Regions from separate parts of the Thermosipho africanus Ob7 genome, predicted to be linked through region 1. Evidence: riboswitches for the same ligand, from Rfam matches in the RefSeq annotation. Region 1 holds a riboswitch; the other holds the start of a gene.
The links. Region 1 has a riboswitch for thiamine pyrophosphate ahead of OB7_RS02660 (sulfide-dependent adenosine diphosphate thiazole synthase). Riboswitches for the same ligand answer to the same signal wherever they lie in the genome.
Positions count from the first base shown of each region.

Region 2: it holds a riboswitch for thiamine pyrophosphate, as region 1 does, so the genes downstream of both, OB7_RS09210 (thiamine ABC transporter substrate-binding protein) here and OB7_RS02660 (sulfide-dependent adenosine diphosphate thiazole synthase) in region 1, are expected to answer to the same signal.

Region 1 covers NZ_NKRG01000002.1:52,623-59,982, forward strand. Annotated here, with positions in the region: gene OB7_RS02635 (amidohydrolase) at 1-649, opposite strand, end outside; gene pfkA (6-phosphofructokinase) at 646-1,605, opposite strand; gene OB7_RS02645 (thiamine-phosphate synthase family protein) at 1,700-2,908, opposite strand; gene OB7_RS02650 (TIM barrel protein) at 2,908-3,633, opposite strand; gene thiC (phosphomethylpyrimidine synthase ThiC) at 3,635-4,912, opposite strand; gene OB7_RS02660 (sulfide-dependent adenosine diphosphate thiazole synthase) at 4,912-5,685, opposite strand; TPP riboswitch at 5,755-5,866, opposite strand; gene OB7_RS02665 (DUF4234 domain-containing protein) at 5,912-6,337, opposite strand; gene fabD (ACP S-malonyltransferase) at 6,494-7,360, opposite strand, start outside.
Region 2 covers NZ_NKRG01000011.1:2,001-9,360, forward strand. Annotated here, with positions in the region: gene lepB (signal peptidase I) at 1-486, opposite strand, end outside; gene rplS (50S ribosomal protein L19) at 493-840, opposite strand; gene OB7_RS09180 (RNA methyltransferase) at 860-1,426, opposite strand; gene trmD (tRNA (guanosine(37)-N1)-methyltransferase TrmD) at 1,416-2,156, opposite strand; gene rimM (ribosome maturation factor RimM) at 2,153-2,689, opposite strand; gene OB7_RS09195 (KH domain-containing protein) at 2,686-2,910, opposite strand; gene rpsP (30S ribosomal protein S16) at 2,907-3,191, opposite strand; gene ffh (signal recognition particle protein) at 3,215-4,522, opposite strand; TPP riboswitch at 4,740-4,851, shown strand; gene OB7_RS09210 (thiamine ABC transporter substrate-binding protein) at 4,892-5,869, shown strand; gene OB7_RS09215 (ABC transporter permease) at 5,842-7,360, shown strand, end outside.

The DNA.
Region 1 (7,360 bases):
AAATCTTTGAAATACCGTATTCCTTGTTGAATTCGTAATTCCAAGGTGTCTCCGCAAATAACTTTTCATATATTCTCAGCTTACTATCATTTAAAAGTTTTAATAATGTTTCAAAGTCAATTCCATGTAAATCATCTGAATGTACACTAGTTATTCCTTTAGAAATAAATTCATATTCTCCAGTCTTAAAAGCCTTAATATAGTATTCTTCGGGAAGTAATCGCCAAATTTTTTCTAAATCATTTTCATAGATAAAATAATCATTAAATCCTAGTATCTTTTGAGCATATTTATTTAGATATGCAACATGTCCACAAACCCTAATTAAAATCACAGGCTTTGTTATTGAATCAAAAAGGTATTTATCATTAATTTCAGTCCAGCCACGTCCAAGTATTATTTCTTCGCTAGATGAAAATACTTCATCTTGAAAATTATTACTATTTAAATTAAGCATTAATTTGCTTAACCCTACTCCTAATACATGAGCATGGGAATCAGAAAAACCTGGAAGGATGTATTTCCCCTCCAGGTCTATTTCTTGGGCACAATTTTTACAATCATCAACAAATATTCCATTTTTTACATACAAATCATTCTTTAAAAAACGTCCATTATCCCATACAAATGCATTTTTAATTTTTATCATGATAGTAATGCAGTTAACTCAACCAATTCCATATTTAGAGATTTTTTCTGTTTAAGAACTTCGTCCAGTTTAACAGGCACAATTTTACCACCTTGTAGCGCAGTCATAACGTAGCTGTTTCCACGTTTTAAAAATTCCACAGCGGCAACTCCCATTCTTGATGCGAGTAACCTATCAAAAGCTGTAGGTGAACCTCCTCTTTGAATATGCCCCAAAATTGTTATTCTTGTTTCATATCCAATCCTATGTTCTAAATGCCTTGCAACTGTATAAGCACTTGCAGCACCTTCAGCTACAACAACGATACAATTAATTTTACCCCTTTCCCTTTCTTTCAAAATTTTATTTCCTAATGCTTCATAATTTACGGGGATTTCTGGAATTACTATTGCCTCAGCACCAGTTACAAGACCAGCAACTGTTGCAATATATCCGGACGACCTTCCCATAACTTCAACAATAAATGCTCTCTCGTGAGAAGATGCAGTGTCTTTTAACTTTTGAATTGCATCAACAACTGTATTTAAACAAGTATCAACACCAATACTCATGTCAGTCATTGCAATATCATTATCAATTGTGCCTGGAATACCTACTACTGGCACCTTTTGTTCTTCTTCAAGAAACATTGCACCATGTAAACTCCCCTCACCGCCAATCACAATTAATCCTTCTACACCATGTTTTGCAAGGATTTTTGCAGCTTCTTGTCTTGTCTCTTTTCTCACAAATTCTGGACATCTACTACTTCTAAGAATCGTTCCACCTTTTTCCATTATTCCACCAACGGATGCAAAATCCATTTCTATAAAATCTTCATCCAAAAGTCCAGCGTAGCCTCTTTGAATTCCAAGAACTTGAATGTCATTTCTTACAGCATAACGAACTACAGCACGAATGGCGGCATTCATTCCAGGGGCATCTCCACCACTAGTCATAACAGCAATTTTTTTCATAAAATGCCTCCTTACTCATAAAATTAGTTTACATATAATATAATACCACAAAATAAGGTATTTTCAATAAATAGTGGTGGATAATTAACAATTTTTACGAATTTATGCCAATAATAAGCCTTACTTTTTTTATTACTTCCTGTGGATTTCTTGCAAAAACTCTTATCATTGCTTCTTTACCCCAAAATCCTTTGTCGTATATTACATCTGGAGGTGTATCTAAATTTTCAATAATACTATTTATTCCCCATTTTAATGATTGTCCCTCTATATTTTTAAATTCTTCTGGTTCCTTTTCACGTTTTAACTCGTAAACTTTTAAACCATATCTTTTAGCATTTTCAATATAATCTTCTTCATATCTTACATTGGTTGTGCATCTCATGTAGGGAAATTTCTTCATCATTTCAATCGTCATTCTGGCAGTATGAGATTTTCCTTCAAAAGTTGCTTTTCCAATAAAATATGGTTTGTCATTGACTAATCTTATTCTTCCGGGAAATTTTGCGACTTCTTCTTCATTTTTTGCTCCCATAATTGCATATGAAACGTTTTGCCCAACTTCTGGAATTGTATATCTACCAATTTCCATAATGTCTAACATTATTTTATTAAGTTCATCCAAGGTTTCATATTTTATCCAATCGCTTGAAAGCTTTTCCACTTCAACTCTTTGTGATGATCTTTTTAAAACTTTTAAAATTATATTCCCGGCTTCTTTTATTGCTTCTTCAGCAGGATATCCTTTTAAAACTAAGCACGAAAAGAGAGTTGTAAATACACAACCTGTGCCTCTAAAGTTACCATTTAATCTTTCATGGTAAAATTCTTTTCCTTTATAGGTTATTTTTATATACTCGCCTTCTAAATGCCCACCAGTAATAATCATATTATCAAATTTTCCTATTTTTTCTGCCTCTTCACTATTTACAACAACAAAGTCAGAAAGTTTAATATAGTTTTTAACTATATTTTCATCTAAAAATTTCAAGCCGTTTGATGATTGTAAAACAGGATTCCAAACAATTATTGTATCTTTATATATATCTCTAAGTTTTTCTATAATCTCAGGATTTGCAATTCCAACTTTTATAATTCCAACATCATCAAAGTATTTAATTTCTTCAAGAATCTCATTTGTATCTCTAAATCTTACACTTAATGATTTTGTTAATGTCTGAACGGTAAATGCACTTACTGTTGAATATATACTTACTCCCATAGCTGTTGCTACTGATATATCTTGAATCAATCCAGCCCCAGATGATGGGTCAAGCCCAGAAATGATTAACATTTTTTTCATTAAATCACCCCCAAAAATTTTAAAAGTTTATCCAAATCTTTATTGCATTGTGGCGTAGATTCAATAACAATATCTGCATCTAATTTCATAATTAGTTTTAGTAATTCAATATAGTATTTATTTTCACTCCAAGGTTTGTGATGACATATTTTATAAATCTTTTTATCTGCATAGTAAATGTGGAATTCTTCAATATATTCTTCCAAGAATTCAATAAATTTAAAAGGATTTATTCTCTCATCCAAAAGAAGATGTCCAATATCTATACATAGTTTTAAATTTAAATCTTGACATAAATTTTTATAGTCTTTTTCACTATAAAAAAATTTATTTCCATAAGTATTTTCAATTCTTATTTTTATAATACTGTTTAGTTCTTCCAAAAGAAATAAATTTTTATTCCATTCATCATTTTGAAGCGCATCCGGATAATGGACTATTAAATATTCTGACTTTATTTGTTTTGCAAAATATGCACTTCTTAAAATTTTAGAAAATGTAAAATGGTAGTCTGAATGTGTTAATTTTGGATGATTTTTCAATTTAAAGATAAATGGTGAATGGACTCCTATGGATTTGCCTTTTATAACATTTAAATTGTTAATATACTTTGGATCTATAAATCCAATTTCAAATAGATTTGAAAATTTAAATTTTTCTGTTAAATATTTGATCATCCTTAAATCACTTTTTACAACACTTGTAGATACTCCCAGCCTTTGCATATTATTCTTCTAAATACTCCTCTACAACTTTAAGAGCACAAAATGGGCCACACATAGAACAACCTTTTCCTGAGTAGGGGCGAGCACTTAAATATCTTTCAACAATTTCTTTATCAAGTGATACTTCTTTTATCCCTTGCCAATCTAAATTTTTCCTTGAAATTGCTAATTTGTAATTTTCATCAATAAACTTTCCTCTTGAAAAATCTGCAGCCATAGCAGCAATTTTTGCAGCAATAACACCTTTTTTTACATCTTCAACATTTGGCAAAGATAAATGTTCTGAAGGAGTCACATAACAAATAAAGTCTGCTCCACTTCTTGCAGCAATTGCTGCTCCTATTGCAGAAGTTATATGATCATAACCAGGAGCAATATCTAATACTATAGGGCCAAGTAAGAATACCGGTGAATTTTTTCCATATTTTTTCATTAAATTTACTGTTGTTTCTATCTGATCAAGTGGAACATGACCTGGACCTTCTAACATTACTTGAACATTCTTTTTTCTAGCCTTTTCAACCAATTCTTCAAATATAAACCATTCTTCTAATTGTAATCTGTCTAAAGAATCAAATAAGTTCCCTGGTCTTAATGAATCACCAAGACTTAAAGTTACATCGTATTCTCTTGCAATATCAAGTACTTCATCAAAGTATTTGTAAAACGGATTTTCTAGATTGTTTTTAATTATCCATCCTGCAATAATTGATCCACCTCTACTAACTATTTTCATTATTCTTTTTGAGCTTTTTAATTTTTTAACGATATCTTTAGTTATACTTATATGTAAGGTCACGAAATCCACACCTTGTTTTGCATGTTTCTCAAATATTTTTAAGAAATCTTTTTCACTAAAATCAACAACATTCTTTTTTTTCTGATAAGAAATTACAGCTGCATCATAAATTGGAACAGTTCCAACGGGAATATCTGAATTCTTAATTATGAATTCTCTTTGCTCATCTAGATTCCCCCATGTTGAAAGTAACATAACACTATTTGCTCCCACAGCTTTGGCAGTATTAAATTTCTCTTTTTCATATTCAAAATCATCATATCCAAATGATGTTCCAATATTTGCGTTTACTTTTACAGTTAAACCTTCACCAATTCCCATAAACTTTTTTAATGACGTATGATTTTTATTGTGCGGAATTACAATTTTTCCATTCAATAATCCTTCTATAATTTTATTTACACTAACATTTTCATGCTCAGCAATTTTTTCTATTTCACTACATTTTTCACCATTTTTAACCTTTTCAATTAGCGTCATTATTTCACCTCTATGGATAATTTTTCTAATATTTTATTTGCAACTTTTAAACCTGATTTAATCATCCCGCCGAAAATTGGTCCCATTCTGGGGCCACCACCTACTGAAACTGCAGCCATTCCCATTACGTAAAGTCCTGGGAAAACTTCTTTAGTATTTTCAACTACAAATTTTTCTCCTTCTTTTGCATTCATAGGATACTCCCTAATTTTCCCTATAGGAAGGTCGATATCAATTCCTCTATCAACTAACATATTCACAACATTTGCAGGATGTCCCGTACCATCAACTACGAACTTTGCCATAATTGTTATAGGATCAACATGGAGTTTTTGCCTTATAACTGGTGCCCAATTTATTACAATTCCATTCACTTTATTTTCATATAATACAATATCTTCAACTATAACATTATTGAATAAAATTGCACCAGCTTTAGTAGCATTGTATAGCAAAGAAGACGCAAAATGTACAGAATCAACTGAAATAAAATTGTTTTTAATTAAGTAATTCATTCCTAATTCATCTAAAAAAGATTTAATATCGTTTTCAACAACTAGTTCATTAAACATCATTCCTCCACCCCATGTACCACCACCAGGTTCGTTTTTTGCTTCAAATATAGCAACTTTCAATCCTTTTTTTGAAAGATAGTAGGAAGCCGATAAAGCGCTTGGACCACCTCCGACAATGGCTACATCAACGTTCAAATTATCATTCAATTTTTCAAAAAACCTTTCTACAATAATTTTGGAAACTTCATAATCCCACATTCCGTCTACCTCCTTAATAAAAAATTCCCCTCCGCAAAAGCGGAGGGGTTATTATAAACTTATAGACTCTTATCTTTTCCTTCCCAATCCCTCCGCCGGTATTACCCGGTTCAGGTTCTAAGGGTCGAAGGTTTCCACCTTCCTCTCAGCCCCGGATTATGGAGCTCCCCTTGGGATTTTATTCACTTTTCTTACACTAATATAGTACTACTAAATTTTTAAAATGTCAATTTAGTTTTTTAATTTCTTTTATAATGTCATAAAAGAAAAAGTAAGAATATATTCCAAGAGTTAGTATGGAAAATACAATAAACTTAAAAATTGATTTTTTTGACTTTATTATACTCAATATTACCTTAAGATATAACAAAATAAATAGAAAACTCATAAACTGCGCAACAAAATACGTAAAATATGATGAGGTTAAATACAAAGGAAGCAGAGAGAAAAGTGCAAGAAATAACGCTATATAAAAAATCCACATAAAGTTTACATTAAATTTCTTTCCAATTTTTCTACCAAATAAGAATAGTAAAAACATTAAAAATAACGATGAAATAGTCAACAATATTTGCGAAATAGGTTCATTAAAGAAAACAAAAATATTAGCTAAAATTGAAAAAAATGTATAACCCCAAAAAGAAATAATCATTATTAATATACCTCCATTTTTTTGTTTAATACTATTCTAAGTATAAAAAAATAATCGATTAAAGTCAAATATTTTCAACAAATAAAAAACATGGCTTCAAACAAATTGAAGCCATGTTTTCAAGATAAGAAATTTCCAAATATTCAACTTTTATCTTCAAACTCTGGAATCTTCTATTTCTTCTATCTCACTAAAATGAATAATATCTATCTTTTCTCTTTTTAACATATTTGATAAAACATTTTTAGGACCAACTTCAATAAATTCTTCTACTCCAAGTTCTAACATTCTTCTTATCGATTGCAACCAGTAAACTGGTCCTGCTATTTGTTCAAGTAAATAGTATTTTAATTCCTCTGGGTCAGTCGATTCTTTTGCTGTACTATTTAAAACAATCGGAACTTTTGGTTTTTTGAATTTAACATGTTCTATTTCTTTAGAAAGTTTTTCGCGAGCACTTTCTAAAAAGGGAGTATGGAAAGGTCCAGAAACAACCAATTCTGTTGCTCTAATACCTTTATTTTTACAATCTTCTATAAATTTTTGAATAGATGATTTCAAACCACTTATAACTGTTTGTGTTGAAGAATTATAATTTGCAACATAAAGACCTTCATAATTTTTAACAAGCTCTTCTACTTTCTCAGCAGAGATTTTTAGAACCGCAGCCATACTTCCTTTTCCCGGCTCGATTGCTTGAGAAATATATTCTCCCCTTTTTCTTACCAAATATATTCCAAAATCAAAATCGTATACCCCAGCTGCAGCAAAGGCGGTATACTCTCCCAGGCTATGCCCTGCAAATATATCATAGTTTATTCCTAAGCTTTCTAAGTGTTTAAAAGCCACAAAACTAGCTAAAAATATTGCAGGTTGCGCATTTTCGGTTAACTTTAGAGTTTCTTCATCTCCATTCATGATATTTATTAAATCAATATTAAGCACCTCTTCTGCTCTTTTACTTAGATCATTCCAAAATGGATATTTAGAAAAATCCTTTGCCATTCCAGAATATTGTGAACC
Region 2 (7,360 bases), on a different contig from region 1:
ACTTGCTTGATCTAAATATTTCCACAAATTAGGATATTTGAAAATACCATCAGGTTGATAATTAACATTCTTTAAGTTTTCTGGAACTTTGCCGTTAACAAATAATTTCCAGTTACCATCTACATTCTTTAAAGTAATTATGTCTCCTTCTTTAGCAACTAATCTTTTTACATATTTTACATGCCCCTTAAATTTTGATGGAGCAAATAAATCCATAAACTTGTCAAATGTTCTTAACATTTGCTCTGCTCTTTCATCCCTAAATGGAGTCCAAAATACCACGATTTCACCAATTTCTGGCTCACGTGCTTGATATGTAATTTTTTCAATAAAAAGGCGGTCCCCAATATTAATCGTTGGGATCATAGATCCTGTGGGGACCAACATAGTTTCAAAAACAAATAATCTAATAATGGTTGCCGCAACAATTGCATACAAAAGTGTAATCACAATTTCTTTGGCAATTTCTTTAGGAGATTTTTTCATTGTTAATTACCTTCTCTCCTTAATTTTCACCTTTCCGCGTACTTCTCTTAAATAGTACAATTTTGCTCTTCTTACCTTCCCTCTTCTAACAACTTCAATCTTTTCAATTATTGGAGCATACAATGGGAAAATTCTTTCTACACCAATACCATTTGCACCAATTCTTCTAACTGTAAAAGTTTTGCTAATGCCAGAACCTCTCATAGAAATTACAATTCCTTCAAATGCTTGTGTTCTTTCTTTGTTTCCTTCTTTAAATCTAACATAAACTTTTACTGTATCACCAGGTCTAAATTCTGGAACATCCTTAATCTGATCTTTTTCAATAATTCTAACAAGGTTATCCATACTCATGTTAATCCCTCCCTTTATACTATACATTTTCTCCAATTAATCTATCAAGAATAATAGCAACTGCTGCTCTAACAGATAAATGGTTAAAATCACTTTTTGCTCTTACTGGTTCTAATGCATAATCGCATTTGGACAATATCTCATTGGGCATTCCCCAACCTGTTCCAAACAATATTAAAATAGGTTTTTCTGATTCAAGTACCATTTTTCTTCCCGCTTCAAAACTTATCGTATTTTCTCGCATTTTAGCAGAAGTAAACATTATAATAGGTTTTTGCCCTTCTATTCTTTCAATATCTTCTACTACATCTTCAAAATAAGCTTTCAATTCAACTAATGAAAGTGCTTCAGAACGATTTGGATTATACTCTTTTCCAAATCCTTCTCTCCAATATTCTAAAACCTTTTTTACAATATCTTGCTGTGCAGGCAGATTATTAACTAAATAATACTTTTTAATTTTATATGTCCTACTTGTTCGTGCAATATCATGTATATCTAAATTCGTTACTGCTGTTGAAATAATTTTACCATCTCTGCCTAATATAGGATAATGAATTAAAGCAATATACAACTTACTTAACACTATTAATCAACTCCCTAAAAAGTTCAAGCAATGCCCTTTTATCAACTTCATCAAATTCTTTCTTTAAAAATAAATCTGGTCTTCTTTGCATAGTCTTTTTTAAAGACATCTTCCTTCTCCAAAGCTCAATTTTCTCATGGTTGCCTTCCAATAATACTTCTGGAACTTTTCTGCCATTAAATTCTCTTGGACGCGTATAATGAGGATGATCTAATAAACCAGTATTAAAAGACTCTTCTATTACTGATTCATCAGAAATTACCCCTGGAACAAACCTCGAAATTGCATCAATCATTACCATAGCTGGAAGTTCTCCACCAGTTAAAACATAATCTCCAATTGATATTTCATCATCGACTAACTCCATTACTCTTTCATCAATTCCTTCGTATCTACCACAAATTATTAATAAATTCTCTTTCAAACTTAACTCTTTGACAAGATCATTATTGAAAGTCCTTCCTTGTGGACTAGTTAAAATTGTATGAGGCTTTCCAAAAGCTTGAACATAAAAGTCGTAAAACCTAAAGAATGGCTCTGGCTTCATAACCATTCCTGGACCGCCGCCAAAAGGATAATCATCCACAGTTCTGTGCTTATCACTTGTAAAATCTCTCAAATTAAAAATGTTAATCTCTATTTTATTCTCTTGAACAGCTCGTGAAATAACTCCATATTTTTTTATTACTTCAACCATTTCTGGAAAAATTGTCAAAACACTAATTTTCAATCCAACCACTCCGGTACTTTAACAACAATTTTTTTATTTTCTTTGTCTAAAGTTATAATATAATCATAAATTACAGGTATCAAAATTTCATCTTCTTTATTTTTATTTACTACTATTACATCATTACTACCTGTTTGTATGACTTCATCAACAACACCTAAAACTTTTCCCGATTCATCAATAACTTGACTTCCAACTATTTCAAAGAAATAATACTCATCTTTCGATAAATTTGGCAGTTCATCTTTATTGATATATACTTTAGAGCCTACAAATTTTCTAGCATTTTCAACATTTTCGACACCATTTAATTTAATGATGTAGTAACCATCAGCCAATCTTAAATTTTCTACAGTTGCAACCATAAATTGTTTTGTTTTTTCATTATAAAGAAAAATCTCTTCCAAAGACTCAATAATTTCTGGAAAATTAGTGAATGGATGCAATTTTAACTCTCCTTTGAGCCCATGTGTTTTTCCTAAAATTGCAACTGCAACCTTTCCGCTTAAAAGCTCTCGGAGAGTATTTATCATCTTACCACCTTCAAAATAAAGTTGTTTTCATCCGTTATAGAGGATAACAAAATTTTTATTGACTTTATTGTTCTTCCATCTTTTCCAATAACCTGACCAACATCCTCAGGATTAACGGATATTTCAAACACCTTTTTTCCACTTTCTTCAAACTCCAATACGACAACCTCATCGGGATTTTTTACAATCCCCTTGAGCATATACTCAAGGAGTTCTTTCATTTATTTTCCTCCTTCTTTGTTCTCTTAAGCTCATCAACCTTTTTAAACACTCCTGCTTTTCTCAATAAATTCCTTACAGTATCACTTGGCTGTGCACCTTTCATAATCCATTCTACAGCCTTATCAACATCAACATTCAAAATATATGGATCCTTGATTGGATCATAGTAACCTAAACTTTCAATGTATGCACCATCTCTTCTTTTTCTTTGATCAACAACAACAATTCTGTAAAATGGTTGCTTTTTCTTTCCCATACGAGTTAATCTTATCCTTACCACTCTAAACACCTCCATCAAATTTTTTAAATTTTAAATCCTTTTAGATTGAATGGTAATTTTCCTTTTTTAAATATTTTCATCATTTTTTTCATTTCCTCATAGTTTTTAAGAAGTTTATTTACCTCTTGAACACTTGTACCGCTACCTTTTGCTATTCTTTTTTTTCTGCTCGCATTTAAAATTTTTGGATTTCTTCTTTCTTCAGGTGTCATTGAATTAATTATTGCTTCAATCACTTTCAATTCTTTTTCACTCTGATTTATATCCACTTTCGGACTACCTGGCAACATCTCTACAATTTTTGATAATGAACCTAACTTTTTTATCTCTTTTAATTGCTCTTGAAAATCTTCAAGTGTAAATTCTGCATTAAGCATCTTTTTGCCTAGTTTTTGCATTTTATCTTTATCAAGTTCTTGCTCAGCTTTCTCAATTAAACTTAAAACATCTCCAAGACCTAAAATTCTACTAGCAATTCTTTCCGGGTGAAACTCTTCTAAGTCTTCTATCTTTTCTCCAACTCCTATAAATTTTATTGGTTTATTAGTAATATACCTTATCGAAAGTATTACACCACCTCTTGCATCTCCATCCATCTTTGTAACTACATACCCTGTAACATCCAATCGCTCATTAAAAATCTTTGCCGAATTTACAGCATCTTGCCCAGCCATGGCATCGACAACCATCAATATTTCATCTGGATTAAGAATGTCCTTTATTTCTTCCAATTCATTCATCATTTCATCATCAACATGCAAACGCCCCGCAGTATCAAAAATTACAACATTGTATCCACTGTCTTTAACTTCTTTTATAGCCTCACGAACTATTTTAACTGGATCTTTTCGATCACCATAAAACACTGGAACATCAATTTTCTTACCTAACGTTATTAATTGGTCTATAGCAGCAGGTCTATATGTATCAGCAGCAACCAAAAATGTTTTTTTTCCTTTTTTCTTAAGCAAATTTGCAAGTTTTGCTGCCGATGTAGTTTTACCACTTCCCTGAAGTCCAACCATCATAATGTAAGAGGGTGAATGCACAAGACTTAATTGAGATTTTTCCCCCATAACTCTAATTAATTCATCTCTTAAAATTTTTATAAACATCTGATCCGGAGTTAAGGACTTTAATACTTCCTCACCAGTAGCTTTTTCAGTTACTTCTGCAATAAATTCCTTTACCACCTTGTAGTTTACATCAGCTTCTAGCAATGACAGCTTTACCATTTTTATTGCTTCTTTTATATTTTTTTCAGTGATTTTTCCTTTTCCCGAAAGCGTCTTAAAAGCTTTAGAAAGTTTTTCTTGCAAACCTTCAAACAACTTCAATCACCTTCCTTCACCTTCATTAGTATATAATACTTTTTTACTAATTCAATTAAATTTTTGTAGCCGATTGAAAAATTATTCAAAATTATACGTAACAATAATGTTAAGTAAAAGTTGTCGCTTAACTTAACTGATAGTTTTTAGTTAACTTTATAGTAACATATTATAGAGGATATTTTATTGATGTACTTTATAAGATATAGTATAATAGAAATATCCCAAGGGGAGCTCCATAAATCCGGGGCTGAGAGGAAGGTGGAAACCTTCGACCCTTAGAACCTGAACCGGGTAATACCGGCGGAGGGATGGGATGCAAAATCCCTCCGATCAAGGAGGGAATTTTTTTTTAAAAGGAGGGGTTATATGAAAAAAGTACTTATTTATTTAATATTAACTATCTCAGTAATTTTATTTTCAGCAGAAAAACTTGTCGTTTATACATATGACAGTTTTGTATCTGGCATTGGTAAAGAAATTGTTCCAATATTTGAAAAAATGTATGGTTGTAAAGTAGAACTTTTATCTTTTGGCGATGCTGGAACTGTGCTTTCAAGACTTATGCTTGAAAAAAACAATCCTAAAGCTGATGTAATAGTTGGGCTTGATCAAGCATTATTAATTAGAGCCATTGAAAATGATCTAGTTCAAAAGTTTAAACCTGAAAATTTATCCTTGCTAAAATATCCAGAATTGTATAATGAATACGGTACTCCATATGATTTTGGTGCAATTGCTATTGTTTATAACAAAGAAAAAATTAAAAATCCACCAAAAAGCTTTAACGATCTTTTAAAAGATGAATTTAGAGGAAAAATCGTTGTTGAAGATCCTAGGACTTCAAGCACTGGTCTTAGTTTTCTTCTATGGACTATTGCTGCATTTAATGAAAAATATCTAGATTTTTGGTCAAAATTTAAAGACAATTTATTGACAATAACCCCCGGATGGGACGAAGCATTTGAAATGTTAGAATCAGGTGAAGCTGATATTATGGTTAGCTATGCAACCGATGGTGCATACAGTTATTATTACTATGGTAACGTTAAATACGTTCCAGTAATTTTAGATGAAGGAGCATTTGTTCAAGTAGAATATGCGTCACTCGTAAAAAATGCCAAAAATGAAGAACTTGCAAAAAAATTCATAGAATTTCTACTTTCAGATGATTTTCAAGAAAAAGTCCCTTTAAATCAATGGATGCTTCCTGTTACAAATGTAAAGTTACCTGAAGCTTTTAAATATGTTCCTGAAATAAAAAAAGTTCTTGAAATAAAAGAAGATATTTATATGAATCAAGAAAGGATTTTAAAAGAATGGACAAAAGAAGTAATTGGTGGTTAATTCCAATTACGTTTATAATGGGAGGAGTTATCCTCCCATTTACTTTTTTATTTATAAAGATAGGTGGTATAAATATAGACTCAATTTCGGATAATTTTAATATTATCAAATTCACTATTTACCAAGCTTTTATCTCATCTATATTAGCAACCGTTATAGGCCTTCCTGGAGCATATATCGTCGCTAGAACAAAAATGAATAAGTATTTAAAATCCACTTTTAGAATACTGTCAGCCATTCCTTTTATTTTACCGGGAGTAACAATGAGCATAGGTTTTTTAATGACATTTGGAAATAATGGAATAATAACAAATTTTCTTAAGCTCTTTGGGTTTAACCAACGATTACTTTATACTTTTTCTGCTATAATAATAGGTCATGTTTTTTACAATTTTCCGCTTTTTATCCGTATAGTTGGCGAAACTTGGGAAAAAATAGATTCCAGTATTATAGAATCTGCGAAACTAGATGGTGCAAATAATTTATTAATCTTTTTTAAAATTGAAATTCCATTAATTCTTTCATCTATTTTAAAGGCATTTCTCTTGACATATGTATATACATTTACGAGCTTTTCAGTTGTACTAATATTAGGTGGTATAAAATATTCCACTATTGAAGTTGCTATTTATATGTATACAAAAATCTTGTTTGATTTTAAAAGTGCGCTAACTTTATCAATTGTGCAAATAATATTAATATCGCTCATTTCATATATTTTATCATTTGAAAGACATACATTCTTATCAGGAAAAGCTCTGAAAGAAAAATTCCCAATTTGGGGTTATCTTTATCTATTAATAACAACTATATTTATATTTATTCCTCTTATTTACTCACTCCTTTCTGGTTTTATTAAATATGGTGGGGGATTTGGGATTGAAAATTTTAAGTTATTATTTTCAATAGATCTTAAACGCTATATTGGAACTAGTTTTCAATCGATGATTATTTTTACTCTAATGTTTTCAATATCTGCATCTCTACTTACAATTTTAATATCAATGATAGCTTCTTTTTATAACATAAGAAAAAAATTTAAGCTTGAATACATAATGTTAATACCTGCAGCAATTTCACCTGTAACACTTGCTTTTTCATATATTGCCATAGGAATAAGTCAATTTGTTGCCATACCAATAATTTACACACTCATAAGTCTTCCTATTGTCTTCGGAATTATTTCCAGTGGTTGGAAAACATTAGATGAGTTTTCAGAAGAAGCAGCGTTAATTGATGGAGCTAATTCATTTGTTTTAAATTTCAAAATTAGAATTCCTCAAATGAAATATCATATACTTACCGCTTTTGTTTATGCATTTACTCTCTCTTTAGGAGAAATGTCTGCAACCATTACCTTATCTACCCCTCCGGTTTCTACCTTCTCCATTTCAATATATAGACTTCTTAGTTCAAGGAAAATCCCTCAAGCAAGAGCACTTAACTCTATTTATTCTATAATAGTGTTAATTTTGTTTTTAATTATTGAAA